4 regions of the Streptomyces sp. S063 genome follow, and region 3 is predicted to be linked to each of the others. Evidence: riboswitches for the same ligand, from Rfam matches in the RefSeq annotation. Region 3 holds a riboswitch; each other region holds the start of a gene.

Region 1 (7,408 bases), 4.1 Mb from region 3:
CTCGGCGACACCGTCCACGACCTCGAACCCGGCGACAGCGCCCACTTCGACTCGCTCACCCCGCACCGGATCGTGGCCGTCGACCGCCGCGGCGCGGAGCTGCTCTTCGTCCACTCCCTGCTGCAGAGCCCCGCTGCCGAGCTCTGCCTCGGCAGCGGACTGCACTCGCGCTGACCGGCCGCTCCCGCCGGCCCCACCCTTCATGCCACCGGCCGCGAGGCCGGCAGAGAGGACCGTCATGTCCGATTCCGAGCACTACGACCCGCTGGGCCCGGACGCCGCGCGAACGAGGACCCGCAGGAGAAGCGGATGCCGCGCGGCGTCATCATCCGGCTCTTCGCCTATCTGGTGGCGGGCCACATCATCGCGGCCTTCCTCTACCTGCTCTTCGTGGTGGCCGGGAGCAAGTGACGGCCCGTTCCGGCGCGGGCCGCCGTCACGGGGGAGAGGTCAGCCTTCGTCGAGCAGCCGCTCGCTCAGCCGCTCCCGCGTCGCGGGGGAGAGCTTCAGCCCCTCGGACAGATAGCGGTCCGTCGTCCCCCAGTTCTCCTCGATGGCCGCGAAGGCCGCCGCGAGATAGGCGGGCCGCGCCCCGAACAGCGGGTCCAGCAGCTCCAGCACCTCGGGCGACATGCCGGCGCCGGACGGGTCGGAGCGCTTCACCTTGTACCGGCGGTGGAGATCGTTGGACTTGAGGTAGTCCTCCTCGATCGCCTCCGGCACGACGCCGACCGCGAGCAGGGCGACCGCGATCGAGAGGCCGGCCCGGTCCTTGCCCGCCGCGCAGTGCATCAGCGCCGGGACGCTGTCCTCGGCCAGGGCGTGCAGGACCCGGCTGTGCTCGGCTGTGCGGTCCTCGATCGTCGCGCGGTACATCCGGATCATGCGGTCGACGCCTTTGCTGCCGGAGAGGACCGAGCGCAGCTGCTCGATGTTCCCGCTGCCCACCAGCCGCCAGAACTCCGCGCCATCGGCCGGGTCCGAGAGCGGAATGCTGACATTGCGGACACCGGCCAGCTCGATGTCGTACCCGTCGAGCCGGTGATCGGCGGAGTGCCGGAAGTCGAAGATCGTGTGCAGTCCCAGCCCGCCGAGGAAGGCCGCGTCCTCGGCGGTGGCGTGTGCCAGATGGCCGCTGCGGTAGAGCCGGCCGAAGGCGGTGCGCCGCCCGTCCGCGGTGGGGAGCCCGCCCACATCGCGGAAGTTGCGGACTCCGGTCAGCACGACCTCTGTCGGCGGGATCTGCGGCACCTGCTGCGTCACGGGGACTCCTCGGTTCTCGGGCGTCGGCGCGGCTCTCCGGCGAGGGCGCTCCCGTGACGATACGACATCGATTCGACGGAAAATCATCATGGTCGCCTCCCCGGGGGCGGGTGCCGGGCGGCCCGGCTGACCGGGTGTCAGGCGGTGCCGCTCGCGGCATGTCCGTATTGGTGCATTTCGCAGAACATGCCCCGCTAATGGGGGAGATGGGATTTCGGAGGTGAGCGGGATCATATCCGTGACGGTCCGTGGTGAGAGCGCCGTCGAGCATTCCCGTTGCCCGTAAGGAAATTCAAGATCCGCCATCCACGGAGTGTGACGGGAAATCCGGAGCGATATCGAATCGATGATTCCGCCGGGCAACCGATGGCTTGTTCCGCCCGTCCTGACCGGTTTACGGTCACCGTCAATCCGGACGGATCGCCTAATCCTGCCGCCGCCCGGAATTCGCACCCACCCACTCACGTGTGGCAGGAGCGGGGGAACCAGGTAAGCCGCCGAGCCGGAGTGATCCGGACCGGCTAGGGTGAAGTCGCCGCGACGCGACCGGGCATCTCCAGCCCGAACCCGACAGCTCACCTCGCAGGCGCCGGAGAGGAACTTCCCCATGCCCGCAAAGGGTAAGCACCGTCGTCCGAAGTCCGGCCCGATCTCCCGCGGCGTCCTCGCCGCCGGGACCGGCGGCGCCGCACTCGCCCTCCCGCTCATCGGCGCCACCGCCGTGAACGCCGCGGACCAGACCGCCCCGGCCGCCAAGCCGGCCGCCGCCTCGGTCGCCGCCGCGCACACCGCTCCGGCCGCCGCCCCCGCCGCGTCGAAGGCCGCCCCGAAGACGTACTCCGTGGTCTCCGGCGACTACCTGTCGAAGATCGCCGCCGAGCACCGGCTCAAGGGCGGGTGGGAGAAGCTCTACCAGGACAACCGCTCCACAGTCGGCGACAACCCCAGCCTGATTCACCCGGGCATGAAGCTGACCCTCGGCGCCAAGGGCTCCGCCCCGGCCGAGAAGTCCGCCGCCCCCAAGGCCGCCCCGAAGAAGGCCGAACCGGCCCCGAAGGCCGCGCCGAAGGAAGAAGCCCCGAAGGGCGACACCATCTCCGCCGACGACTCCGAGGGCTCCGGCGCCCCGGCGCGTACCGGCGCCGCCGAGGCCACCGGCTCCGGCTGGTCCGCCCCGCTGGCCAACGCCAACGTCACCACCCAGTACCGCGCTTCCGGCGCCAGCTGGTCCAGCGGCTACCACACCGGCTCGGACTTCCAGGCCGCCACCGGCACCCCCGTCCTCGCCATCGGCCCGGGCACCGTGGTCTCGGCCGGCAACAGCGGCGCGTACGGCAACGAGGTCGTCATCCAGCACGAGGACGGCATGTACTCCCAGTACGCCCACCAGTCCGCGCTGAACGTCTCGGTCGGCCAGACCGTCACCGGCGGCCAGCAGATCGGCCTCTCCGGCTCCACCGGCAACTCCACCGGCCCGCACCTGCACTTCGAGGTCCGCACCGGCCCGAGCTACGGTTCGGACGTCGACCCGATCGCCTACCTGCGTCAGCACGGCGTCTCCCTCTGACCCAGCGGCGACGAGAAGTGTCCGCGAGGGGCGGTGCGCGGCGGCGCACCGCCCCTCGCTTTATTCCGGGTTTACCGAAAACTGACCGGGTGGTCTATCTCACCACCCGTCAACCCCGTATTACGGTCGCGTAGGTCACATCGGACGATGCAGGATAAGTCCTTGTGGCAGACGATTCGAGAAACAACCAGCAGCACACCATCGGGTCGTACGCGGCGATCGGCGACAGTTTCACCGAGGGCGTCGGCGACCCCGGCCCCGACGGGACCTTCGTCGGCTGGGCGGACCGCTTCGCGGTGCTCCTCGCCGACCGGTTGCCGGCCCCCGGCCGGGCCGGCTCCGAGGACGCCCCGCACGAGGACTCCCCGCACGGGGACTTCCGCTACGCCAATCTCGCCGTACGAGGACGTCTCCTCGACCAGATCGTCGAGGAACAGGTCCCGCGCGCCAAGGAACTGGCCCCCGACCTGGTCAGCTTCTGCGCGGGCGGCAACGACATCATCCGACCCGGCACCGACCCCGACGATCTCGCCGAGCGCTTCGAGCGAGCCGTCGCCGAGCTGAGCAACGCCGTCGGCACGGTCATGGTCACCACCGGCTTCGACACCCGGGGCGTCCCGGTACTGCGCCACATGCGCGGCAAGATCGCCACGTACAACGTCCATCTCCGGGCCATCGCCGACCGCTACCAGTGCCCCGTGCTGGACCTGTGGTCGCTGCGCTCCGTCCAGGACCGCCGTGCGTGGGACGCCGACCGGCTGCACCTGTCGCCCGAGGGACACACCCGCGTCGCGCTCCGCGCCGCCCAGGTCCTCGGCCACGACGTGCCCGCCGACCCCGACCAGCCCTGGCCGCCGCAGGCCCAGCGCAGCCCCTTCGACGAGCGGCGCGACAACATCCAGTGGGCCCGCGAATACCTGGTGCCCTGGATCGGCCGACGGCTGCGCGGCGAGTCCTCCGGCGACCACGTCGAGGCCAAGCGCCCGGACCTGCTGCCGCTGTAGGGCCTGCCCCCTCAGGGCTCCAGCAGGGGAAGCGCACGCCGGGGAGTGTTCGGCACGACGAACCCGCCCGGCGGCGTGCCCGTGCCGGACGCCGCCGGTATCCGCTCCAGCACACCGCCGGCGAACACGTCGTACAGCGGCAGCGACTCCAGATGCACATAGCCGATGTGGCAGTCGCACTCGGCGAGCGGGCACGCCCGCGGGCCGAGCGCCCGGCGGTAGCTGCCGTCGTAGAGATTGCCCAGCTCCGCCTCGACGAAGTGGCAGCGCCGCACCGTGCCGTCCCCGTCCACCGAGATGACCGACTCGCCCGTCCGGCAGGGCAGCCCCGCCGAGCGGTGCGGATCACGGCTGTAGGGGAAGAGCGGATCCAGCTCCGTCCACCGCGCCGCCTCCTCGTCCGTGTACGTCTGCCCCTCGGCGGCGTTCACCCAGAGATAGACCTCGCCCGGCAACTCCGCCCGCAGCCGCCGCGCCTCGTCGAGATGCTCGTCGAACCCCACCACGCCCACGCTGTAGCGGATGCCCTTCGCCGACAGCTCCCGGCATTTCCCCAGAAAACGGTCGTACGGGGTCTGCCCCGGGTGGTACGTGCACCAGAGCGCGATCCGCTCCGGATCGGCGTCCGCCAGCCATTCGGTCCGACCGCTCAGGTTCGTCTGGATCGCGACCCGGCCGATGTGCGGCAGCCGGGACAGCTCGGTCAGCGCCCGCCGGTACCAGGAGCGCACCAGGCCCTCGCCCCACGGCGTGAACAACACCGACAGCCGGTCGGTCGTCTGCGCCGCGGCCCAGCCGGTGAACCGCTCCAGCGCCTCCCGGTCCGCCGTGAGCTGCGCACGGCTGTCCCGCCGCTTGGCGAACGGGCAGTAGGGGCAGTCGTAATCACAGGAGGCGAGCGGTCCCCGGTAGAGAATCGTCAGGTCCACGGCCCGGTCACTTCCTCTCGTACGCGGCCATCGCCGCCCGCACCCCGGGGGAGAACAGCGCGGGCCCCAGCGCGTCGGAGTGGGCGAGACCCGACGGGGACAGCCTGAGCAGACCGTCCGGCGCCGCCGCGTCCAGCCAGCCCCGGTCCGCGAACTCCGTCAGCTCGGCCGGGAAGTCCTTCCCCGGATCCGTGCCGAACCGGGCCCGGTACTCCGCCACCGGCAGCCCCGCCGCCTGGAGCAGCGACTGCAACAGGTGCCGCCGACGCGCCTCGGCCGCGTCGACGTACCGGCCGACCTCGGCGCGGGAGAAGTCCTCGGTGGCGGTGAAGCGGTCGATGATCGACCGGATCTCCCGCATGTCCACCGCGTAGTCGAAGGAGTAGTGCAGGGCGGACGTGTACGAACGGGCACCGCAGCCGAGGCCGATCATGCCGTCGGTCTGGCAGGCGTAGTCCTCCGGGCCCTCCTGCTCGCGCGGGGCGTCGGTCCGCCGGAACATCCGCATCGACACCTGCTCGTAGCCGTGGGCCAGGAGATGGTCCCGCCCCACCGCGTACAGCCGCAGCCGCTGCTCGTCCCAGGCGGCGTCCTCCGGGGCCTGCGCCTCCGGGCCGGTCGCCGGCCCGATGCGGTGCAGACCGGTGAGCGGACGCACGTACAGCGGATAGAGGTACAGCTCCTCCGGCCGCCAGGCCAGCGCCGCGTCCAGCGAGGCGAGCCAGCTGCGCTCGGTCTGCCCGTCGATGCCGTAGATCAGGTCGATGTTCAGCACCGGGATCCGGGCGTCCCGGATCCGGCCGAGCGCCGCTTCCACGTCGGCGCGGCGCTGGGGACGGACGGCCGCCCGGGCCTCCTCGTCCACGAAGCTCTGCACACCGATGCTGATCCTCGTCGTGCCCCGGTCGGCCAGCACCGCCAACCGGTCGGGGGTGGCGGTGGAGGGCGAGGTCTCCACGGACAGCGGGACCGCGCTCAGATCGGCGCCCATCCGCTTCTCCGCGATATCACAGAGCCGCTCCAGCTCCCCGGCGGTCAGGAACGTCGGCGTCCCGCCGCCGAACGCCGCCGCCGCGAACCGCACCGGCTCCTCGTCGCCCAGCGCCTCCCGCACCGCCAGGGCCTGCCGGTCCAGCGCGTCCAGATAGCGCGTCGTCAGCATCTCCGGCGCGCCGATCCGGGTGAAGAGATTGCAGAAGCCGCAGCGGACCTCGCAGAACGGTATGTGGAGGTAGAGGGAGAGGGCGTCCTTCGGCTCCGCCGCCCAGAGCGACCGCAGGGCGGGGCGGTCCGCCAGCGGCCGGTAGGCCGTCTTGTGCGGATAGGCGTAGACGTAACTCTCGTACGGCCGGACGGCGGGCGGCGCGGTGGTGCTGGTCGTGATCGTCATCGGGCGGCCCCCGGTTCGGGCGTTGCGGGTGGTTCGAGGAAGAAGTGGGCGTACGGGACGGTCCAGACGGCCGGGTGGCCGAGCCGGTGACCGGTGTAGCCGTCGTCGCCGTAGGCGGTGCCGTGGTCGGAGCAGACGATGGCGAAGCACCGGCGACGGCTGCTCGCGGCGGCGAAGAGCCGGCCGATGTGCCGGTCCACGTACTCCAGGGCCGCCGCGTGCGTGGCCCGGGAGTCGCCCGCCTCGCGGGTCGCCCCGGGCAGATGGAACCAGTTCGGCTGGTGCAGAGCGGACACGTTGACGAAGAGGAACAGCCGCTGTTCCCGGGGGAGCGCCGCGACGACCTCCTCCGCCCGGGCCACCTGCTCCTCGAACGACGTGGGCGAGGCGACGCCGAAGCCGGGCTCCCAGTGGCTCTCCTGGAACATTCCGGGCAGCACCGAACCGAGCGGTCCCTGACGGTTGAAGAAGCCGACCCCGCCGATACACACCGTGCGATAGCCCTCGGCGGCCAGCCCCGACACCAGATCCGGGGTGTCGAACACGAACGTGCCGTCCGCCGTCGTCTCACTTCCCGCGAACCGCGCCGCGAACAGCCGCGGGTGCGGTCCGGGGAAGGCGGGCGTCGGCAGGAACCCCGCGAACATCGCCTGGTGCGAGGCGTAGGTGAAGCTGCCCGGGGCGTGCCGCTCCTCCCAGCCGCCGCCGGGCAGATGCCGGGCCAGGTGCGGGATGCGCCCGGCGGCCGCCAACTCGACGGCGACATCGTGGCGCAGGGTGTCCAGGGTGACCAGCAACAGATCGTGGCTGCCCACGACCTCGCCCATGTCGGGCCGGTCGTACGCGGAGGGCGTGGCGGGGTCAGGAAGCGATGACGGCACGGTGGTTCCTTGCTCGGTCCAGTACGGCGGCGACCTGCGCCGCATAGGTGTTCAGGCCCTCGGCGCCGCTGCCCGGCAGACCGGTGAGTCCGGGCAGCAGATCGCCGAAGGCGTTGACCTCGCCGACGGCGAAGCGCCGCCAGCCGGCCGTGGGCAGAAGGTCGACGCCCACACAGGGCGTGCGGGGGAAGCAGGCCGCCGCCCGCTCGCACATCGCCAGCGCCTCACGCCAGCAGCCGCCCGCCGCCGCCACGGCGGACCGGACCTCGTCGAGGTCACCGCGCGCGCCGCCGAGATGCAGATTGGTCATGGGGCTCGTGCTCGTCCGCACCACGGCGTGCGTGGCCCGGCCGCCGACCACCACGATCCGCAGG
Region 2 (7,408 bases), 1.9 Mb from region 3:
CGATCGGGGCCGTCGCCTATTTCGTCAACGTCGACATGGGCGGCGAGACCGGCCGCTACATCTGGCCCACCCTCCTCATCGGCGCGGGCTCCGTCCTGGTCTGGCGGCAGGCGGACAACGCCCGGCGGGCCCGCTGGATGGAGGTCAGCCGCAACCGCAGGCTGCTCCACGTGGCCCGCGGCCTCGCCGGGGTCGCCCTCGTCGGCCTCGGTCTCGCCGTCTTCCTCGTCGTCCGCGGCTCCGCCGCCCAGCTCGGCAATGTGCTGACCGCCGCCATCGCCGTGCTGACCGGCATCTTCCTGCTCGCCGGCCCCTATCTCGTGCGGATGACCCAGGACCTCTCCGAGGAGCGCCTGATGCGCATCCGCGCCCAGGAGCGGGCCGAGGTCGCCGCCCACGTCCACGACTCCGTGCTGCACACCCTCACCCTGATCCAGCGCAACGCGGACGACGCCGGCGAGGTCAGACGCCTCGCCCGCGCCCAGGAACGCGAGCTGCGCAACTGGCTCTACAACCCCGAGGGCACCGGCAAGGACGAGGACGACGAACCGGAGACCCTGGCCGAGGCGGTCAAACGGGCCGCCGCCGAGGTCGAGGACAAGCACGGCGTGCCCCTGGAGGTCGTCGTGGTCGGCGACTGCCCCCTCGACGAGAAGCTGTCCGCGCAGATGCAGGCCGCGCGCGAGGCGATGGTCAACGCCGCCAAGTACGGTGGCGAGGGCGGGGCGGTCCAGGTCTTCGCGGAGGTCGAGGGCCGTACGGTCTTCGTGTCCGTACGGGACCGGGGCCCGGGTTTCGACCTGGACGAGGTTCCCGGCGACCGCATGGGCGTACGAGAATCAATCATCGGCCGGATGCAGCGCAACGGCGGGACCGCCCGGCTGCGTTCGGTGCCCGGCGGAGGCACCGAGGTCGAGCTGGAGATGGAGAGGGCGAGCGAATGACCGAGAACACCGAAGCCACCGGGGGCCCGGAGCGACGGGTACGGGTCGTGCTCGTCGACGACCACCGGATGTTCCGCACCGGGGTGCAGGCCGAGATCGGCCGCACCGAGGAGACCGGCGTCGAGGTGGTCGGCGAGGCCGCCGACGTCGACCAGGCGGTCACCGTCATCACCGCGACCCGCCCCGAGGTCGTCCTCCTCGACGTCCATCTCCCGGGCGGCGGCGGCGTCGAGGTGCTCCGCCGCTGCGCCCCCCTGATGGGCACGGCGGAGAACCCGGTCCGCTTCCTCGCGCTGTCCGTGTCGGACGCAGCGGAGGACGTCATCGGCGTGATCCGGGGTGGTGCGCGCGGCTATGTCACCAAGACGATCACCGGAACCGACCTCGTCGACTCCGTCTTCCGGGTCCAGGAGGGCGACGCGGTCTTCTCGCCCCGCCTGGCCGGCTTCGTCCTCGACGCCTTCGCCTCCACGGACGCCCCGCCGGTCGACGAGGACCTGGACCGCCTCACCCAGCGCGAGCGCGAGGTCCTGCGGCTGATCGCCCGGGGCTACGCGTACAAGGAGATCGCCAAGCAGCTGTTCATCTCGGTGAAGACGGTCGAGTCGCACGTCTCGGCGGTGCTGCGGAAGCTCCAGCTCTCCAACCGGCACGAACTGACCCGCTGGGCGACGGCGCGACGGCTGGTCTGAGGCCGGGGCGCGCTGACAGGCTCTACGCCACCCGGGTCGCCCCGGCGAAAGGCATCTGGTCGATGGGCGCGATACGCACCGGCGCCCCCGGGCGCGGGGCGTGGATCATCTGGCCGCCGCCGATGTAGAGGCCGACGTGGCTGATCCCGGAGTAGAAGAACACCAGGTCGCCGGGGGCCAGTCGGGAGCGCGGGATGCGCTGTCCGGCGTTGATCTGGGTGTAGGTGGTGCGCGGCAGGCTCACGCCCGCCGCCTTCCAGGCCGCCTGGGTGAGGCCGGAGCAGTCGAAGGCGTTCGGGCCGGTCGCGCCCCAGACGTACGGCTTGCCGATCGCGCCGTGGGCGAAGGCGATGGCCTGCCCGGCGCGGGAGTTCGGAGCGGCGACCGAGCCGCTGCGGGCGGTGGAGCGGTCGGAACGGTCCGGGCCGCCGCCGTGCCGGGTGTCGGCCGAGCGCTCGTAGTCGGCGCGTTCGGCGGCGGTCAGGGTGTCCAGCAGCTTCCGGGCGTCGGCGAGCTTGGCGCGGACCGCGGTGCGGTGCTCGCGCAGTTCGGCGCGGCGGGCGGCGAGGCGTTCGGTCTCCTCGTCGGCGCGGGCCTTGACCTGGGCGATCCGGGAGACCTGCCGCTTGATGTTCCGCAGCAGCCCGGTCTGCCGGTCGCCCGCCCGGTCGAGGTAGGAGGCGCGTTCCAGATAGGCGTCGGGGTCGGAGGAGAGCGCCAGTTGCAGAGCCGGGTCGAGGGTGCCGGAACGGTACTGCGCGGTGGCCAGCGAACCGAGCGCGTGCCGGGCGGTGTTGAGACGGCCGGTGCGGCGGGCGGCCTCGTCGGTCAGGGCGTCGACGGTGCGGGTGGCGGCGTCCGCCTTGGCCTTCGCCCCGTTGTACTTCTCGGTGGCGACCTCGGCGTCGTGGTACAGCCGGTCGACCTTCGCCTTGACCTGGGCCGCGGTGGGGGCCGGTTCGGCGGGGGCCGCGCCCGCCCCGGTGACGGAGCCGGCGGTGGCGGCCCCGGCGAGCGCCAAGGTGGCGGCGGTGCGGGCAGCAGGGCCGGTGAGGGGGCGCTGCTTGGGTTTTCGATGAGCTGACCTGCGGTGCGCTGCCACGGGGGCGGCATCCTTCCTCTCGGCTGCCCGCCGGGGGTGGCGGCGGGGTCCGGGATGGACGCTAATCCCGGCGCGGAGAAAAGGGTCGCCATGACAGCTATTGCCCTGATGTGACGTTTCGCCGGTCACGAATGATCGAAGCGATCGAGGAAGGCTTGCCTCACTGAAAGGTAAAACTTTGGCCATGGCTAGGCTCCGGAGCCATGGACGTACTCATCAATGTCTTCGTCGCCCTGCACATCATCGGCATCGCCTCCCTGCTGGGCGGCTTCCTGACGCAGATGAAGGCCATGGGGGCGGGGGCCGCCCGGTTCACCCCCGCGATGCTGCACGGCGCGCTGACCATGCTGGTCACCGGCGTGGCCCTGGTCGGCCTCAACCAGGCCGACGACCAGACCGTCAACAACGTCAAGATCGGCATCAAGCTGGCGCTGCTGGTCGTGATCCTCGCCCTGGTCTACGTCAAGCGCGACGAGGAGAAGGTCGACAAGGGCGCGTTCATCGCCGTCGGCGCCCTGACGACCGTCAACATCTTCATCGCGACGATCTGGACCTGAGGCCGGACCTGAAGCCTGGCGGTGGCGGCCGTTCACCGGCCGCCACCGCCCCGGGTCACGCCGGGCGCACGCTCCCGTAGATCGGCATGTAGTAGATCGACTCCTCGCGCACGTTCGCACCGGGCTTCGGGGCGTGGATCATCATCCCGTCGCCCTTGTAGATGCCGACATGGCTGATGTCGTCGTAGAAGAAGACCAGGTCCCCGGGCTGAAGGTCGGACGTGGCGACCCGCGTGCCGACCTCGACCTGGTCCCAGGTGGTCCGCGGCAGGGTCACGCCCGCCTCCCGCCAGGCCGCCTGTGTCAGCCCCGAGCAGTCGTAACTGGAGGGGCCCGACGCCCCCCACACGTACGGCTTCCCGATCTGGGCGCGGGCGAAGGCCAGCACCTTCTCCGCCTTGGCGGCGTAACTGCTGTCCGTACCGGAGCCGGACCCTGGACCCGTGTCCGTACCGCTGCCCGATCCGGATCCCGAACCGCCGCCGGATTCCTGCGCGGCCTCCTCGCGGGCCTTCTCCTCGGCCTCGGCCTTCTCCTTCGCCTCGGCGGCCTGGCGGGCGGCCAGCTTCGCCGCCTTCTCCTTCGCCTCGGCCTCCTTCTTGCGCTCCAGCTCCGCCAGCCGCGCCTTCTCCTCGGCGGTCAGCCGGGACAGCAGCCCGCGCGCCTCGGTCAGCTTGGCCTGGACGTCCTTCTTGCTGGAGGCGAGCGTGGCCTGCGTCTCGGTCAGGGTCTCCAGGCTCTTCACGGCCTCCGCGCGCTTCTTCGCCGCCGATGCCTGCTGCGTACGGAAGTCGCTCACGGCCTTCTGCTGCCGCTCCGTCGCCCGGTCCATCAGCCGGCTCTGGTCGAAGTACCCCTGCGGGTCGTCCGCGAAGAAGAAAGTCGCCGTGGGCGCGATGCCACCGCTGCGGTACTGGGCAGCCGCGTAGGAGCCCAGCGCCCGGCGCGCCTCGTTGATCCTCTCGGTCCGCTTCGCCACGTCCGCGAGCAGGCCGTCGACCTTCCTCTGCTGCGACGCGGAGGCGGCTTTGGCCCGGTTGTACTCCTGGGTCGCCGTGCCCGCCTGCCGGTACAGGGCGTCGACCTTCTTCTGGACGTCCTCGATGGCGGGCTTCGGCTCCGCGGGCGCGGCCGTGGCGCTCTGCGTGGAGAGCAACGTCACGGAGGCCAGCGCGGCCGTCGTCAGCCCGACGGCGGGGGTGGTGGTGCGCACCTTCGTGCGCGGCTTGCGATGCGATGCCAAGACCGGCATCTCCTTCCGTGGACCGCCTACCGGGTTAGCTGTCGGGTTCGGACGGAACGGAAGGCTGTCCTACGGTCCGCATGCGAGGGCACGGACCGATTCACCCCGGTTCTGCGTGTGGGTCCCCGGTTCCGAACTGCCAGGACGGCAGGCCGGATTCGGCAGAGGTGTCCGTCAGGCGCGGTTCGCCTCAGGGAGGTACGGATCACCTGACCGAGCACGCTAGCCAAAGCGCCCCACCGCTGGGAAGGACGATGAGCGATATGCCCGATACATTTTCGTGACCTTTCCGGATCGGGGGTCCCGCACCCCCTCCGACCGGGCGCTTTTTCACGGAACGCGTACGTCCGCTCTCCGTGCGTGGGGCTGAGGTCCCCGCTTCCCGGCTTCGGCGGAAGGTTGTCAGTCCGGCCGCCTAGACTCGGGAGGCGATGAGCAGCCTCTTTGACGACAACTTCCTGACCGGCCTCCAGCCCGCGGAGGACGGCCCCCCGCCGCCCCCCGAGGACCACGCGCCCGAAGCGGTGCCGGAGGGCCTCTTCGAGGGCGTCTACGACGCGCCCCCGCCGCCCCGGGACGGGTACTACCGGGACGGTCACCCGCGCCCGGCGATCGACTCCGCCGCGCTGCTCGACGGGCTCAACACCGAGCAGCGCGCCGCCGTCGTGCACGCCGGATCCCCGCTGCTCATCGTCGCCGGGGCCGGCTCCGGCAAGACCCGGGTGCTCACCCACCGCATCGCCCACCTGCTGGCCGAGCGCGGCACGCACCCCGGGCAGATCCTCGCGATCACCTTCACCAACAAGGCCGCGGGCGAGATGAAGGAGCGCGTCGAGCAGCTCGTCGGCCCGCGCGCCAACGCCATGTGGGTCATGACCTTCCACAGCGCGTGCGTCCGCATCCTGCGCCGCGAGTCGAAGAAGCTCGGCTTCACCTCGTCGTTCTCGATCTACGACGCCGCCGACTCCAAGCGCCTGATGGCCCTGGTCTGCCGCGATCTGGATCTCGATCCCAAGCGGTATCCGCCGAAGTCCTTCACCGCCAAGGTCTCCAACCTCAAGAACGAGCTCATCGACGAGGAGACCTTCGCCGGGCAGGCCGCCGACGGGTTCGAGAAGACCCTCGCCCAGGCGTACGCGCTCTACCAGGCCCGCCTGCGCGAGGCCAACGCCCTGGACTTCGACGACATCATCATGACGACGGTCCACCTTCTCCAGGCCTTCCCGGACGTCGCCGAGCACTACCGCCGCCGCTTCCGCCACGTCCTCGTCGACGAGTACCAGGACACCAACCACGCCCAGTACACGCTGGTCCGTGAGCTGGTCGGCCCGGCCGGCGAGAGCGACGCCCCCGCCGAGCTGTGCGTGGTCGGTGACGCGGACCAGTCGATCTACGCCTTCCGGGGCGCGACCATCCGCAACATCCTCCAGTTCGAGGAGGACTACCCCAGTGCCACGACGATCCTGCTGGAGCAGAACTACCGCTCCACGCAGACGATCCTCTCCGCGGCCAACGCCGTCATCGAGCGCAACGAGAGCCGCCGCCCCAAGAACCTCTGGACCAACGCCGGCTCCGGCGCCCGCATCACCGGCTATGTCGCCGACACCGAGCACGACGAGGCGCAGTTCGTCGCCGACGAGATCGACCGGCTCACCGACGCGGGCGACGCCAAGGCGGGCGACGTCGCCGTCTTCTACCGCACCAACGCCCAGTCCCGCGTCTTCGAAGAGATCTTCATCCGCGTCGGCCTGCCCTACAAGGTCGTCGGCGGGGTGCGCTTCTACGAGCGCAAGGAGGTCCGGGACGTCCTGGCCTACCTCCGGGTCCTCGCCAACCCCGAGGACACCGTCCCGCTCCGCCGCATCCTCAACGTCCCCAAGCGCGGCATCGGCGACCGCGCCGAAGCGATGATCGACGCCCTGTCGATGCGCGAGAAGATCTCCTTCCCGCAGGCACTGCGCCGCGTCGACGAGGCGTACGGCATGGCCGCCCGCTCCTCCAACGCCGTCAAGCGCTTCAACACGCTGATGGAGGAGCTGCGCACGATCGTCGAGTCCGGCGCCGGACCCGCCGTCGTCCTGGAAGCCGTCCTGGAGCGCACGGGCTATCTGGCCGAGCTCCAGGCCTCCACGGACCCGCAGGACGAGACCCGTATCGAGAACCTCCAGGAACTCGCCGCCGTCGCCCTCGAATTCGAGCAGGAGCGCGGCGAGGAGGAGGGCGCGGGCACGCTCGCGGAGTTCCTGGAGAAGGTCGCGCTGGTGGCCGACTCCGACCAGATCCCCGACGAGGACGAGGACGGCTCCGGCGTCATCACGCTGATGACCCTGCACACCGCGAAGGGCCTGGAGTTTCCCGTCGTCTTCCTCACCGGCCTGGAGGACGGCGTCTTCCCGCACATGCGGGCCCTCGGCCAGACCAAGGAGCTGGAGGAGGAGCGCCGCCTCGCGTACGTCGGCATCACCCGCGCCCGCGAGCGGCTCTACCTGACCCGGGCCGCGATGCGCAGCGCCTGGGGCCAGCCCTCGTACAACCCCCCGTCGCGGTTCCTGGAGGAGATCCCGGAAGCGCACCTCGACTGGAAGCGCAAGGGCCCGATGGCCGCCCCCGCCGGGCCCACCTCCGGCATCACGTCCTCGCTCTCCTCCTCGCGCTCCCGCTCCGGGCCCTCGGGCTTCGCGACCCGGCGCTCCTCGGACAAGCCGACGGTCGCCCTGGCCGTGGGCGACCGGGTCACGCACGACCAGTTCGGCCTGGGCACGGTGACGGCCGTCGAGGGCCACGGCGACCAGGCCAAGGCGACGGTCGACTTCGGCGACGAGCGCCCGAAGAAGCTCCTCCTGCGGTACGCGCCGGTCGAGAAGCTCTAG
Region 3 (7,408 bases):
GCGTGCCAGCGCCGGGTTCGGCTTCACACCGGCGGTCCACACGATGGTGCTGGAGTCGACCTCCAGTCCGTTCTTCAGGACCACGTGGCCGTCGACACAGGAGTCCATGGAGGTGGAGAGGTAGATCTCCACGCCGCGGCTCTCCAGGTGCTCCTTGCCGTAGGCGCCCAGCTTCGGGCCGACCTCGGGAAGGATCTTGTCGGCGGCGTCGACGAGGATGAAGCGCATGTCCTCGCGCTTCACGTTCGTGTAGTACTTCGCCGCGTCGCGGGCCATGTCCTCGACCTCGCCGATGGTCTCCGCACCGGCGAACCCGCCGCCCACGAAGACGAACGTCAGCGCCTTGCGGCGGACGTCCTCGTCGGTCGTGGAGTCGGCCTTGTCCAGCTGCTCCAGGACGTGGTTGCGCAGGCCGATGGACTCCTCGATGCCCTTCATGCCGATGCCCTGCTCGGCGAGACCGGGGATCGGGAAGGTGCGGGAGACCGCGCCCATCGCGATGACCAGGTAGTCGAAGGGCAGCTCGTAGGCCTCGCCGACGAGCGGCGCGACCGTGGCGACCTTGCGGTCCTGGTCGATGGTCGTGACACGACCGGTGAGAACCTCAGCCTTGGGCAGCACGCGTCGCAGCGGGACGACGACATGCCGAGGCGAGATGCTGCCGGCGGCAGCTTCGGGGAGGAAGGGCTGGTACGTCATGTACGACCGCGGGTCGACGACCGTGACGGTCGCCTCTCCGTATCGCATCTTCTTCAGAATGCGACGAGCTGCGTACAGGCCTACGTACCCACCGCCTACAACGAGGATCCTGGGACGCTCCGTGGTGCTCATGCCATCGAGTATCCACCCCGCCCCAGGGGGGTGCTCGTGAGCCCCTTCACAAGGATTGACCGACCCTCTGCTACACTTCGCCGCCCACGTGACCCAGGTCATGGGTACGAAAGGGAACCACGGCGCCGCGGGAAACGTTGTTCACCGCTTGTGAGCTGGCCCTTGGCCCTTCGGGCGGGGTGAACCACCGCCCCTTTCCCTCCGAGCGCACCACCCTCGAAACGCGCCCGCGACACTCCGCCGCGGCCCCGAGGGCGCCCCGGTGGGGCGTACGGGACGCGAACCGCGCCCAACAGGACCCCATTCCTTGTGAAGAAGTTCACGAACTTTCTCGCGGCACATCTCGAAAGAGAGCCGCCGAGCCGCCCACCGGGACCGGTGGGCGGCTCAAAGGTGCAGGTGACGGAGCGATCGAGCGGCGCCGGGCAGCCCGCCGCACTCCACGCGATGCCGTCGGGCATCGCCGGTGTCAGCCGCCGAACGGTCCGCCTTCTGCCGCTTTGAAGGCGATACCGTCCAGGATGTCGTGTTCACTCACGACGACCTCGTGGGCCCCCGTCCGCTCCATCACCCCGAGCAGGACGAGCGCCCCGGCCCCGATCACGTCGACCCGGCCCGGGTGCATCACGGGGAGCGCGGCGCGCTCCTCGTGCGTCGAGCGCAGCAGATGTTCGGTGATCGCGCGGACCTGGCCACGGGAGACGCGGGCGTGGTGGATGGCCTTGGGGTCGTACGCCTCCAGCTCCAGCGCGATCCCGGCGATCGTGGTGACGGTGCCCGCGAGGCCGACGAGCGTGCCCGCCCCGGTGAGCGGCACGGTCCGCTCGGCGACGTCGAGGGCGGCGTCGATGTCCGCGCGGATCGCGGCGGCCCGCTCGTGGCTCGGCGGGTCCATGACGGCCCCGTCCACCACGAGGTGACGCTCCGTCATCCGTACACAGCCGATGTCGACGGACCGGGCCGCCTCCACCTCGTCCGAGCCGAGGACGAACTCGGTGGAGCCGCCGCCGATGTCGACGACCAGATACGGCTTCGCCAGATGGTCGCTGCCGGCCAGTTCCCTGGTGGCCCCGTCGAAGGAGAGCTGGGCCTCCTGGTCGCCGGTGATCACCTCGGGCTCGACGCCCAGGATGTCCCGCACCCCGGCCACGAACTCGGCGCTGTTCTCGGCGTCGCGGGAGGCGGAGGTCGCGACGAAGCGGATCCGCTCCGCGCCCAGCTCCTCGATAGCCGCGGCGTACGCGCGACAGGCCGCGAACGTCCGCTCCAGCGCCTCGGGGGCGAGCCGGCCGGTCTCGTCGACGCCCTGGCCGAGGCGGACGATCGTCATCCGCCGGTCCAGCTCGGTGAAGGAGCCGGTCGCGGGGTCCACGTCGGCGACGAGGAGCCGGATGGAGTTGGTGCCGCAGTCGACGGCCGCGACCCTGGTCACGCGCCCTGCCCGTCGGCGGGGCCGTCGAGCGGGCGGAAGGCGAAGTGGCCCTCGTCGCCGTCGTCCACCGTCCAGCCGTCATCCTCGCCCGTCGGCACGCACGGCGCGACGCACGGCCCCTTGGCCCACCACTCGGGCAGCATCGCGATGGCCTCGTCGCCCAGCGGGTTCACCCCGGGGCCCGCGGCCAGCGAATGGCCGACCAGTACGTGGAGGCACTTCACCCGGTCCGGCATGCCGCCCGCGCTCGGGAAGCCCTCCAGGACCTCGATGGCGTCGCGGCGGGTGATGTAGTCCTCGTGCGCGGCCCGGTAGGCCTTCGCCAGCTCCGGGTCGGTCTCCAGACGGGCCGTCATCTCCTTCATGACCCCGTTGGCCTCCAGCGTGCCGATCGCCGAGGCCGCCCGGGGGCAGGTCAGGTAGTACGTCGTCGGGAACGGCGTGCCGTCCTCCAGACGCGGCTGGGTCTCCACCACGTCCGGGTTGCCGCACGGGCAGCGGTGCGCGATGGCGCGCAGACCGCGCGGCGGGCGGCCGAGCTGCTGCTCGAACGCGGCGATGTCCGCGTCGGTGGGCTTGGTGGACTCGGTCTGCGGAGGGGGCGTTTCCATGCCTGCCTTGGTTCTGCTCGAAGCTCGTTGAGGGGGCGCGGGTCGGTCAGTCGCGGTCGTCACGGTCGGCGCTGTCGACGCCGTCCCAGAGGTTGGAGTGCCAGGGGCGGTCGCTCGCCCCGGGCTCCGACCGGCGGTCCTTCGCCGCGTCGGGGTCGGCCACGGTGTAGCCGGTCTCCCCGGGAAATACGTAATGCAGGTGCTGGCGGGCCAGACGCATGATGTACGCGTCGTCCTGGAGCCGCGCCTTCTCGTCCCGCAGCTCCTCGGTGCGCCGCTCCGCCTCCTGCGAGAGCCGCTCCTGCTCGGCGATCTCGTCGCGCTGGGAGACGTACTGCCGCATCGGATAGGCGAGCGCCACCACCAGGGAGCAGACCACCAGCGCCAGGAACGCGGCCCGGCCGGTGAGCCGGGAGCGGCGGGCCTGGCGGCGGTTCTGGGACCGGTACACGCGGGCCGCCGTCTGCTCGCCGAGCAGCCGCAGCCTGGTCGCGGTGGAGAACCGGTCGCGGTCCTTTCCGGCCATGTCTCCCCGCCTCCCCGTTACGCACGCCCGTCCCCGCACACGGTACGGGACCGGGTGCGGGGACGGGCGGAGGCCACCGGCTTGGCGCTGCGGGTCAGCCCTTGAAGCGCGGGAAGGCGGAGCGGCCCGCGTACACCGCGGCGTCGTCGAGGATCTCCTCGATGCGCAGCAGCTGGTTGTACTTGGCGACGCGATCCGAGCGGGCCGGGGCGCCGGTCTTGATCTGACCGCAGTTCACGGCGACGGCGAGGTCGGCGATGGTGACGTCCTCGGTCTCGCCGGAGCGGTGCGACATCATGCACTTGAAGCCGTTGCGCTGGGCCAGCTCGACGGCGTCCAGGGTCTCGGTCAGCGAACCGATCTGGTTGACCTTGACGAGCAGGGCGTTGGCGGAGCCCTCCTCGATGCCGCGGGCCAGGCGCTCGGGGTTGGTGACGAAGAGGTCGTCGCCGACGATCTGCACCTTGGAGCCGATGCGGTCGGTGATGACCTTCCAGCCGGCCCAGTCGTCCTCGTACAGCGGGTCCTCGATGGAGACCAGCGGGTACGCGGAGACGAGCTCCTCGTAGTACTCGGTCATCTCGGCGGCCGAGCGGGACTTGCCCTCGAACTCGTAGACGCCGTCCTTGTAGAACTCGGACGCGGCGACGTCGAGCGCGAGCGCGATGTCGCGGCCCGGGACATAACCGGCCTCCTTGATGGCCTCGACGATGAGGTCCAGGGCGGCGCGGTTGGACTCCAGGTTCGGGGCGAAGCCGCCCTCGTCGCCGAGTCCGGTGGACAGGCCCTTGGTCTTGAGGACCTTCTTCAGCGTGTGGTAGATCTCCGCGCCCCAGCGCAGGGCCTCGGAGAAGGACTCCGCGCCGATCGGCGCGATCATGAACTCCTGGATGTCCACGTTGGAGTCGGCGTGCGAGCCGCCGTTCAGGATGTTCATCATCGGAACGGGCAGCAGGTGCGCGTTCGGGCCGCCCAGGTAGCGGAAGAGCGGCAGGTCGGACGCCTCGGAGGCGGCGTGCGCGACGGCCAGCGAGACGCCGAGGATGGCGTTCGCGCCGAGCGAGGCCTTGTTCTCGGTGGCGTCCAGGTCGAACATCGCCTGGTCGATGAGGCGCTGCTCGGTGGCGTCGTACCCGACGAGCTCCGGGCCGATCTGCTCGATGACGGCGAGGACGGCCTTCTCGACGCCCTTGCCCTGGTAGCGGTTGGGGTCACCGTCGCGAAGCTCGATGGCCTCGAACGCACCGGTGGAGGCGCCGGACGGAACGGCAGCACGACCCGTGCTGCCGTCGTCGAGGCCGACCTCGACCTCGACCGTGGGGTTCCCCCGGGAGTCGAGGATTTCCCTGGCTACGACGACGTCGATGGACGGCACGAGGCATCTCCTTCTGGGATCTGACACTGGTTGTGCAGGGTCACTGTGGCCTTGCGACCCGAGCCTATCCGGCCCGGCCGCGTCCGTCGGCCGACCGCCCGCCTCCTGGGACGAAAAAGGACCCGAGGGCCTGCATAGCGGGACAGAACTCTAGATATCTACTGAGGGGTAACAACAAGAGGTGAACGCATGCGGGCCCCCGGGCTCCCGCCGTCCACGAAGAACCCGGCCCGGCGCGCTGGGGGGAAGAGCGCGCCGGGCCGGGAAGCCGTGCGAGGAGAAGTGCCGCCGGACACCGCTCCTCCGGGGAGGAGAGACGGCGATTACTTCAGGTGGAGCTGCTGCCCCGGGAAGATCAGGTCCGCGTCCTTGACGATGTCGTCGTTGAGCTTGAAGAGCTTGCTCCAGCCGCCCTTGACGCCTTCCTTCTGAGCGATCTTGCTCAGGGTGTCGCCGGCCTTGACCTTGTACTCGCCGTCGCCCTTCTCGACCTTCTCGCCGGTCGGGGTGGTGACGGTCTTCTTGCTCTCGGCCTTGGGGGCCTCGCGCTGCTCGCTGCGCGTGGTGGGCTGCTCGGCCTGGCGCTGGGGCTGCGCCTGCTCGGGCTTGCTCTCGGACCGGCCGGAGCCGCCGGGGTTCACGCCCGGGTCCACACCGTCGTTGGTGAGGCCGCCGGCGCCGGCGCAGGCCCAGGCGCCCGGGCCCTGCATGTCGAGAAGCTTCTCGGCGGTGGCGATCTGCTGGTCCTTGGAGGCCAGGTCGGCGCGCGCGGCGTACTGCGTACCGCCGGCGGCGGCCCAGCTGGACTGCGAGAACTGCAGTCCGCCGTAGTAGCCGTTGCCGGTGTTGATGGACCAGTTGCCGCCGGACTCGCACTGGGCGACGGCGTCCCAGGTCTCGACGGAGGCGGCGGAAGCGTTGGTCGCGCCCATCAGCGGGACGGCGACGGCGGCACCGGCGACACCGGCGAGGGTGGCGATACGGGCGGCCTTGGACGGGCGGCGGTGCTTGCCCTTGCTGTTCAGCAGCATGGAACGAATCTCCTCACCGACGCCTACGAGGTGAGCTGTCGGGTTCGGGCTGATGAGTTGCCCGGCCGTGCGTCCTTGCGCACGGCTTCACCCCTAGCCGGTCCCGTACGCCCCCGCGGAGGGGGCCGTGCGGACCCGGCGGCTTACCTGGGTCCCCCGCTCCTGCCTACGGCGCTTACGCGTCTGTTCCCTTCGACCGACGGCAGGATTCGGCGTGACGGTCGACGGGGCCCGCGGTGCGAGCAGTTAGACCGTAAACACAGGCAACCCCGACATTCAAAGATGGACATAGGGGGCAATCGCCCCGAACTCGCGGCAACCGGCAGGCCGTTTCCGCAGGTCGGGGGCGATGTGTGCGAATGAGCCGGAAGGGGCGTGCGAGTTGAAGCAAAGAGACCCATGTCTCACTTACGCAAAGTGGACATAGGCCTCTTAACTGCCTCTGTTTTCGGGGCTTTTTCCCGAATTGGATCAGTTGGCGGCAGGCGCCTCGGCGGGCTCCTCGACATCCTGGCCGACACCCTGATCCGAGCCCCGGTCGAGCCCCAGATCCAGGTTCTGGCCGGGCAGGATCAGGTCCGGGTCGGAGCCCAGGAGGCCCTTGTTGGTCTCGTACAGGCCGGTCCAGCCACCGGGGAGCTCCTGGGCGTTGGCGATCGCCCAGAGGTTGTCGCCGGGCTGCACGGTGTACGCGCCGGCGGTCGCCGCACCGCCGTCCCGGGCGTCACCGTCGCCGCGCGAGGCGTGCCGGCCGGATCCGCGCGGGCCGTCCTCCCGGCCCGACTCGGCCCCCTCGGGCGCAGGGGTGCCGCGGTGCTTGCCGCCCTTGCCTTTCGAGGCGTCGGGAGCGGTGGAGGGGTCCGTGGCGTCGGGGGCGCCGGAGGACGGCGGAGCGGTGGGCGTCACCGACGAGTCGGGGGCTTCACCACTCTTTTCCGCGTCACCACTGCCCCCCTTGTCCGCAGAGTCGCCCTTGCTGCTCTTGTCGCCCTTGCCGGACTCATCAGATTCATCGGACTTGCCGGATTCATCCGCTTCGTCGGGTGCATCCGCTTCGTCCGTCGGGGCGGTCGTCGGGTCGGGGGCCGGCGAGGTGCCCGGGTCGACGCCCGGGAGGCTGCCGTCCACCGCGAGACCCGAGATCACCGCACAGCTCGGCCACGCCTTGGGCCCCTGGTCGTCCAGGACCTTCTCGGCGACGGAGATCTGCTGGGAGCGGCTGGCGAGGTCGGCACGGGGCGCGAACTCCGTACCGCCGTACGCCGACCAGGTCTCCTGCGAGAGCTGGAGCCCGCCGTAGTAGCCGTTGCCGAGGTCGGCGCTCCACATTCCGCCGCTCTCGCACTCCGCGACCCGGTCCCAGGTGGTGGCCTCGGCGGCGGTCGCGCCGCTCGCCCCGAGCAGCGGGATGGCGATGGCCGATCCCGTCACCCCTGCGGCGACGACGATGGCGGGTGCCTGGCGAGGGCGGCGGTGTCTGCCGTTCGCGGAGCCCATGGGTATGCCTTCCGTGCGACTGACAAGCGAGTGACCTGAGCGCCGAGCAGCGGGATTCCGTGCCTGCGGCGGCGCACAAGTGACGCGTGAGCAACGTGCGACCGA
Region 4 (7,408 bases), 660 kb from region 3:
TCGGGCTTCTCGCGCACATCCAGCAGGACGGACTCGGGCCGTTCACCGCTGGTACGGTCGCGCGCTTCGCGCACGGACAGGCGCGGCGCCTTGCTGCTGAAGAGGAACATCGTCGCTCTCGTCTTTCTCTTTCGCCTTGCGCTCGGGGTGGGTTCAGCCGGTGACGACGGTCAGCCCGGCCTCGGCGGCGGCGTCGAAGCCGTCGTCGACGGCCACGACCTGCCGTCCGGCGGCGTCCAGCAGGGAGGCGGCGATGCCCGCGCGCATGCCGCCCGCGCAGTGCACCCAGACCGTGCCGTCCGGCACCTCGCCGAGCCTGCGGTGCACCTCGTGGACCGGGATGTGGACCGAGCCCTCGATCCAGCCCTCCGCCCTCTCGGAGTCCCGGCGCACGTCCAGCACCACGGTCTCTTCCGTGCGCTCGGCCGCGAGCCGCGCGAACGTGGCTCGCGGGAACGAGGCCGGACGCTCACCGTCGCGCAGCCACGCCTCGGGGCCTCCGGTCGCGGCGGCGGCCGGCCGGTCGATACCGACTCGGACCAACTCCCTCTGAGCCGAGGCCAGTTGTTCGGGACTTTTGGCGAGCAGGGTGACGGGCCTGCCCCACGGGATCATCCAGGCGAGGTACGTGGCGAGCTTGCCGTCCGCCTCGAAGTTGAACGAACCCGCCACATGCCCCTCGGCGAAGGCGACGCGGTTGCGGAGATCGACGACCCACTCCCCGGCCGCGAGCCGTGCGGTGATCTCCTGCGGATCGGCTACGGCGGGCGGGGTCAGGTCGACCGGGTCGGGGCCGGTCGCGTTGGCGGGGCCCATGTGCGCGTAGTAGGCGGGAACGTCCTCCAGTCCGGCGAGCAGCTCGGCGACGAAGGTGTCCACGTCCACGGTCAGTGCCGTGTTCGCGGTCTTCTCCCTGCCGATCGTCGTCGCGTCGCCGTCCGCCTGCGCGGACGAGCAGAAGCTGCCGAACCCATGGGTGGGCAGCACGGCCGTGTCGTCGGGCAGGGCGTCGGCGAGCCGGTTGGCCGAGGCGTACTGGGCGCGGGCCAGCTGCTCGGTCAGCCGCGGCTCGACGAGATCGGGCCTGCCGACCGTACCGATGAGCAGCGATCCTCCCGTGAACGCGGCCACGGGGCGGCCCGCCTCCGCCAGTACGTACGCGGTGTGATGCGGCGTGTGTCCGGGAGTGGCGACGGCGCTGAGGGTCAGTCCTGCCGCGGAGTCGACGTCCACCGTGTCGCCGTCGGAGACCGGGGTCCGGGCGAAGGACACGTTCGCCCCCGCCGGCACCAGGTAGGCGGCGCCCGTGATCCGGGCGAGCTCCAGCCCGCCGGTGACGTAGTCGTTGTGTATGTGGGTCTCCACCACGTGGGAGACGCGCACCCCGCGCCGCGCGGCCGCGGCCAGCACCTGATCGATGTCCCGGGGCGGGTCGACCGCCACCGCCGCGGTCTCGCCGCCGGCGAGGTAGCTGCGGTTGCCCAGGCCCTCCAGTTCGATCACGTCAACGAAGAACACCGCGATACTCCTTCCGTGCAGAAATTACCCCCGGGGTATGTCATGGACTCTAACACTATTACCCCCGGGGGTATATTTCGGGAAGAGGTGGCCGGGGAAAGCCGACGGCGCGGGGGTCGCCCTCGCGCGCGGCCCGGTCGATGGCCGGCCCGCCCGGATACGGCAGCCCGAAGACGCGGACGACGACCTGGCCGGGGTGCACCGAGCAGGGGCATCCCGAGCAGGGGCGCCCCGAGCGATTGGTCAACGGCACTCCCGGAATGCCGTACAGTTGTGTTCATCGACGCGGGGTGGAGCAGCTCGGTAGCTCGCTGGGCTCATAACCCAGAGGTCGCAGGTTCAAATCCTGTCCCCGCTACTGAAGATCCGGGCCCGGCACGCAGACAGCGTGCCGGGCCCGAGTCGTTTCCCGGGTCCGAGTCGTTCTCCGGGTCCGGCCGAGGACGCCTTGACCTTGACGCAACGTAAAGATCTAGCGTTTCCGGCATGGAGTGGTCCATTCAGGAAATCGCCCGCCAGGCCGGCACCACGAGCCGCACGCTCCGGCACTACGGGGACCTCGGTCTCCTCGCGCCGAGCCGGATCGGAAGCAACGGCTACCGCTACTACGACCAGGACGCCCTCGTCCGGCTGCAGCGCATCCTGCTGCTGCGGGAGCTCGGGCTGTCGCTGCCCGCCATCAAGGACGTACTGGAGGGGCAGCGGGACACGGCGGTGGCGCTGCGGGCACATCTGCGCCTGCTCGAACAGGAGCAGGCGCGCATCGGACGGCAGATCGCCTCGGTGCGGACCACGCTCCACAAGACCCAGGAGGGGATGGAACTCATGGCCGCTGAGGTGTTCGACGGATTCGACCACACCGCCCACGAGCAGGAGGTCACCGAGCGCTGGGGCCGGGACGCGTACGAGGAGGGTGACCGCTGGTGGCGTTCGCTCGGGGAGGGGGAGAAGAAGGCGTTCCAGGACGAGCACGAGGCCATCGCCCGCGACTGGGGCCGGGCCAGGGAGGCCGGGCTCGCCGCCGACGGGCCCGAGGCGCAGGAGCTCGCGCGGCGGCACTGCGCCTGGCTGTCCTCGGCCAAGGAGCCCAGCCGTTCGTACGTGATCGGGCTCGGGGAGATGTATGTCGCCGACCCTCGCTTCGGAAGGAACTACGATCGCCACGGGGACGGCACCGCCGCCTTCGTACGTGACGCACTGACGGTCTACGCGCGGCACCGGCTCTCCGACTGACCACGGCGGGCCGGGCCGCCACCGCGATTTCCCCCTATTCGGCCGATGCCCGGTCGCCGCTCGGCGCGGCTCCGGGAAGCCTGGACGGGGCGCGGTACCGTCCGCAGCCGTGGGTGGACCGGGCAGGAGTGCACAGGTGGGGATGGCCGAGGGACGGCGCAGCGGAGCGGCGGGGGGTGTGGACGCCGTGGGCCGTGCGGTGTTCGGATCCCGGGAGGGGGAGCTGACGTCCGGCGGACGGGGCACCGGACGGTTCGTCCGGCTGCTGCCCGCCCTGCTGATCATCGGCGGGCTGGTGTTCGACGCGCTGTCCCCGCCCAACTTCAGCGCCGTCCCCCTCTTCGTCGCGGCACCTCTGATCGCCGCCCCCTTCTTCTCGCGGTCCCGGACCGTCCGCACGGGGATCGCCGCGGTCGTCTCCGTCACCGTCATGCGGATCTCCGACGGGACGTCCACCCAGGTCGTCCCCGTGATCGAGATGGTCACCGTGCTCACCGCCGCCGCGCTGGCCCTCGTCATCAACGGCGTCGTGCGGCGCGGCAACGAGCAGCTGGCCTCGGCCCGGGTCATCGCGGAGACGGCCATGCGGGCCGTGCTGCCGACACCGGCCGAGCGGATCGGCGGGCTCCAGGTGGCCGCGCGGTACGAGGCGGCCCAGGCGGACGAGTTCGTGGGCGGCGACCTGTACGCCGTCGCGGACACCCCGTACGGCGTACGGGCCGTGGTCGGCGACGTCCGCGGCAAGGGACTGGACGCGGTCGAGGCGGTGGCGGTGATCATCGGGGCGTTCCGGGAGGCCGCCGAGCAGGAGCGGTCTCTGGAGGGCGTGGCCCAGCGGCTGGAGCGGGCGCTGGCCCGCGAGGAGACGCGGCGGTACGGGCTCGACGCCATGGAGGGCTTCATCACCGCCGTACTGGCCGAGATCCCGCCCGGGGCGGCCACGGTCCGCCTGGTCAACCGCGGTCACCCCGAGCCGATCCTGCTCCACGCGGACGGGGCCCTGGAGGTGCTGGCGCCCTCCGTGCCCGCCCTGCCGCTGGGGATGGACCTCGGGGTGTGGCCGGACCGCGCCGACGAGTGGGCGATGCCTCCGGGGGCGACGCTCCTCGCCTTCACGGACGGTCTGTCCGAGGCCCGGGACGCGAACGGGGTCTTCTACGATCCGGCGGCCCGGCTGCGCGGCCGGATCTTCCCGGGGCCGGAGGAGCTGCTGTCGGCGCTGACCGACGACGTACGGCTGCACACCGGCGGGCGGGCCACGGACGACATGGCGCTGATCGCGGTCGGCCGGCCGGCGGAGGGGCAGCCCGTGCGCCGGACGACGGTGAAGATCGTGGGGCGGCGCGACGAGGACGCGGCCCGCTGAGACGGCCGGGGTGACACGGTACGTAATCGAAGCGCACCGCTCCGCATAACATTTGATACACCGTCAGAAAAAGGCATGTGGCTGAGTCACGGTCAGGCCGTCCGATTCCACCCGCTTATGACCCGTACCTCCCGCCCCTGTTCGTTAATGATCAACAGGAACAGCTTGGAATCGGGCCCGGGTGTCTATTAACGTTCGATAACGCAGCGCGGTCGTCACAGTCGTCGTCAGGGACGGCGCCGCGCGCGAGCGCCGAATTCCGCAAGGAAACCGGGGAACCACCTCCATGGGGTGAATCGGACGCCTGCGTCTCGTGAGAGGCGGAGGGGCCCGTAGGAGACCTTCCTGCTCCGAACCCGTCAGCTAACCCGGTAGGCGAGAAGGAAGGAAAGGAGTGCGCCCACGTGGCGTCCAACAAGCCTGCCCCTGAGGTCCCGTCACCCTTCAGCCCCGACAGCTACGGTGGCGCCGAACGGTCCGTGGGGGAGTGGAATCCCACCGAGGACTCCATCCGGCCCGTACGCGGCAGGCACCGCGTGGCCAAGCAGCGTGGTCTGGCCCGTAGCTCCACCGTCCTCGGGGTCGGCGTCATAGCGGCCGTCGGAGCGGGTGGCATGGCCACCGCTCAGGACAAGGCACCCGTCTCCATCTCTCTTCCCGATTCCATCGCGGACAACCTCCCCGACGCCAAGTCCCTTCCCGGCGTCGGGTCCTTCATGTCCGACGACGCGGAGGCCGTCCCGGTCGCCGCGGCCGCGCCGCTCACCACCGCCGGGCTCACCAGCGCCGAGGCCGAGCAGGGCACCGACGCCGGCGAGGCACTGCGCGCCCGGATCCTCCAGCAGGCCGAGCAGCAGCAGGCCAGCGCCGACGCCGAGGCCAAGGCGGCTGCCGAGAAGGCCGCGGCCGAGAAGGCGGCGGCGGAGGCCAAGAAGCAGCAGGACGAGGCCGAGGCCGAAGCCGCCGCGAAGAAGAAGGCCGAAGAGGAAGCGGCGAAGAAGAAGGCGGAGGAGGAGCGTCTCGCCAAGCTCGCCGCCAGCTTCTCGCTGCCGACCTCCTCGTACACGATCACCTCGACCTACGGTCAGTCCGGTGCGCTCTGGTCCTCGGGCCAGCACACCGGTCTCGACTTCGCCGGGTCGGCCGGCGCGCCGCTCAAGGCCGTGCACAGCGGCACGATCACGTCGGCCGGCTGGTCCGGTTCGTACGGTTACCGCACGGTGCTCCAGCTCGATGACGGCACGGAGATCTGGTACGCCCACCAGTCCTCGATCGAGGTCTCGGTCGGCCAGAAGGTCACCACCGGCCAGACCATCGGCCGCATGGGCGACAGCGGCAACGTGACCGGCGTCCACCTCCACCTGGAGGTCCGCACCGCCGGCGGCTCGGCGATGGACCCGATGGCCTGGCTGAACAGCAAGGGCCTCTCGGTCTGAGCCCCCGGGCCGCCCTTGCCCGGCGGCCCGCCCCCGAAACCCCGGCAGCCCTGACGCACACCCCCCGACGTCAGGGCTGCCGGTCTGTCCGGGGAAGGGACGGGCATGCCCGGATGGAGCACGGTGAGGAATACCGGCCCCCGCCCGGCCCGTTGAACCCTCACATGACTTCCGCGCGCACCCCCCTCGGCACCTCCGGCCTCCAGGTCTTCCCCCTCGCCCTCGGCGGCAACGTCTTCGGCTGGACGGCGGACGAGGACCAGTCCTTCGCCGTCCTTGACGCGTACGTCGAGGCCGGCGGCAACTTCATCGACACCGCCGACGCGTACTCCGCCTGGGCCGACGGCAACCGGGGCGGCGAGTCGGAGACCGTCATCGGCAAGTGGCTCGCCTCCCGTGGCAACCGGTCCGACATCGTCGTCGCCACCAAGGCCGGCGCCCACCCCGACTTCCGGGGCCTGTCCGCCGGCACCATCAAGGGCGCGGCCGAGGCGTCGCTGCGCCGGCTGGGCACCGACCACATCGACCTCTACTACACACACTTCGACGACGAGACCGTTCCGGTCGAGGAGATCATCACCGCCCTCGACCAGTTGGTGAAGGACGGCAAGGTGCGCCACATCGCCGCCTCCAACATCAGCCCCGAGCGCCTCGCCGCCTCCCTCGCCTTCTCCGAGCGAGAAGGCCTCGCCCGGTACGTCGCGCTTCAGCCGCACTACAACCTGGTCTCCCGCTCCACCTACGAGGGCGCCCTCCAGGACACCGCGGCCGCCGCGGGCCTCGCGGCCGTCCCGTACTACGCGCTCGCCTCCGGATTCCTCACCGGCAAGTACCGCCCCGGTACGACGGTGGAGAGCGCGCGCTCCGCGAAGGCGGGCGGACATCTGGAGTCGGAGCAGGGCCGCAAGGTGCTGGCCGCCCTCGACCAGGTGGCCGGGGAACGGAACGCCGAGATCGCGACCGTGGCCCTCGCCTGGCTCGCCGCCCGGCCGACCGTCGCCGCCCCGATCGCCTCCGCCCGCACGGTCGAACAGCTCCCCGCCCTCGTCGCGGTCGCCGGCCTGCGGCTGACGGACCGGGAGATCGCGCTGCTCACCGAGGCGTCGGCCTGACGGAGCCGGGGTCGCCGTACCCGTAACCGTATCCGTGGTGCTGCGCGGGGGGCCGACCGTACGACTGCCCGTACGCCGGGCCGTATCCGTACGCCGGGCCGTATCCGTACCCGGGGCCGTGCCCTTGCGCGGGGGGCCGGCCGTACGGCATCGGCGCGCGGTGGCCGTGGTGCGGGCCACGGTGGGAGGTGAGGCGGGCCGCGTGAGTCAGGGCCGGGGCCGCGATGTCCCGGCGCTGCCACAGGTGGTGCAGCAACTCCCGCTCCCGGGCGCCGAAGTCCGGGCCCACCGCGCCGTGGCGGGCCCGCCGGCGCAACCCCGCGAGCGACGTCGCGAACGACTCGTACTCCGCGACCGCGCGGGCCGCCGCCCGCCCCCGGGCCCGGTCCCGCTGCCAGTGGCGGGCCAGATCGCGGGCCATGCCCCGGGCCCGCATGGAGGAGAGCGCCGTCGGCTCGGCGGGGGTGAGCCAGCCGGCCGCGGCGTACGCGGGCAGCTCTGCGGCGAGCGTGCGCAGCTCCCGCTGGCGCGACCAGATCGCCAGCCAGGTCACCAGCGCGAACGCCGGGACCATGACGATCCCGTACACCGCGTAGAAGCCGTACGGGCCGAAGGCCGACGAGCCGTTCCACAGGGCGTGCAGCCCCATCGCCAGCAGTAGGCCCAGCACCGGCAGGGCGATCCGGCGGACCCGGTGGCGGCGGGCGCTGACGGCCGCGAAGCCGAAGCCGAGACCGGTGAGA

Evidence for each region. A riboswitch is a leader RNA that binds a small molecule or an ion and turns the genes downstream of it on or off. The one in region 3 is predicted to bind cyclic di-AMP.
Region 1: linked by a shared signal. The riboswitch ahead of CCZ36_RS31315 (LysM peptidoglycan-binding domain-containing M23 family metallopeptidase) and the one ahead of CCZ36_RS12570 (transglycosylase family protein) in region 3 are both predicted to bind cyclic di-AMP.
Region 2: linked by a shared signal. The riboswitch ahead of CCZ36_RS21925 (C40 family peptidase) and the one ahead of CCZ36_RS12570 (transglycosylase family protein) in region 3 are both predicted to bind cyclic di-AMP.
Region 4: linked by a shared signal. The riboswitch ahead of CCZ36_RS15680 (M23 family metallopeptidase) and the one ahead of CCZ36_RS12570 (transglycosylase family protein) in region 3 are both predicted to bind cyclic di-AMP.

What each region holds. Positions count from the first base shown of each region.
Region 1 covers NZ_CP021707.1:6,897,274-6,904,681, forward strand. Annotated here, with positions in the region: gene CCZ36_RS31305 (helix-turn-helix domain-containing protein) at 1-174, shown strand, start outside; partial or broken gene CCZ36_RS36120 (DUF6126 family protein) at 239-411, shown strand; gene CCZ36_RS31310 (tyrosine-protein phosphatase) at 451-1,263, opposite strand; cyclic di-AMP (ydaO/yuaA leader) riboswitch at 1,708-1,867, shown strand; gene CCZ36_RS31315 (LysM peptidoglycan-binding domain-containing M23 family metallopeptidase) at 1,871-2,830, shown strand; gene CCZ36_RS31320 (SGNH/GDSL hydrolase family protein) at 2,995-3,834, shown strand; gene CCZ36_RS31325 (STM4011 family radical SAM protein) at 3,846-4,763, opposite strand; gene CCZ36_RS31330 (STM4012 family radical SAM protein) at 4,771-6,153, opposite strand; gene CCZ36_RS31335 (STM4013/SEN3800 family hydrolase) at 6,150-6,980, opposite strand; gene CCZ36_RS31340 (STM4014 family protein) at 7,015-7,408, opposite strand, start outside.
Region 2 covers NZ_CP021707.1:4,695,045-4,702,452, forward strand. Annotated here, with positions in the region: gene CCZ36_RS21905 (ATP-binding protein) at 1-944, shown strand, start outside; gene CCZ36_RS21910 (LuxR C-terminal-related transcriptional regulator) at 941-1,636, shown strand; gene CCZ36_RS21915 (C40 family peptidase) at 1,659-2,738, opposite strand; gene CCZ36_RS21920 (hypothetical protein) at 2,942-3,295, shown strand; gene CCZ36_RS21925 (C40 family peptidase) at 3,351-4,547, opposite strand; cyclic di-AMP (ydaO/yuaA leader) riboswitch at 4,546-4,712, opposite strand; gene pcrA (DNA helicase PcrA) at 4,970-7,408, shown strand.
Region 3 covers NZ_CP021707.1:2,787,928-2,795,335, forward strand. Annotated here, with positions in the region: gene CCZ36_RS12545 (NAD(P)/FAD-dependent oxidoreductase) at 1-831, opposite strand, end outside; gene CCZ36_RS12550 (Ppx/GppA phosphatase family protein) at 1,301-2,263, opposite strand; gene CCZ36_RS12555 (DUF501 domain-containing protein) at 2,260-2,874, opposite strand; gene CCZ36_RS12560 (FtsB family cell division protein) at 2,921-3,400, opposite strand; gene eno (phosphopyruvate hydratase) at 3,495-4,775, opposite strand; gene CCZ36_RS12570 (transglycosylase family protein) at 5,099-5,806, opposite strand; cyclic di-AMP (ydaO/yuaA leader) riboswitch at 5,812-5,990, opposite strand; gene CCZ36_RS12575 (transglycosylase family protein) at 6,278-7,303, opposite strand.
Region 4 covers NZ_CP021707.1:3,444,922-3,452,329, reverse strand. Annotated here, with positions in the region: gene CCZ36_RS15705 (rhodanese-like domain-containing protein) at 1-110, opposite strand, end outside; gene CCZ36_RS15700 (MBL fold metallo-hydrolase) at 154-1,518, opposite strand; tRNA gene CCZ36_RS15695 (tRNA-Met) at 1,803-1,876, shown strand; gene CCZ36_RS15690 (MerR family transcriptional regulator) at 2,005-2,751, shown strand; gene CCZ36_RS15685 (PP2C family protein-serine/threonine phosphatase) at 2,894-4,117, shown strand; cyclic di-AMP (ydaO/yuaA leader) riboswitch at 4,358-4,510, shown strand; gene CCZ36_RS15680 (M23 family metallopeptidase) at 4,522-5,553, shown strand; gene CCZ36_RS15675 (aldo/keto reductase) at 5,718-6,665, shown strand; gene CCZ36_RS15670 (PrsW family intramembrane metalloprotease) at 6,646-7,408, opposite strand, start outside.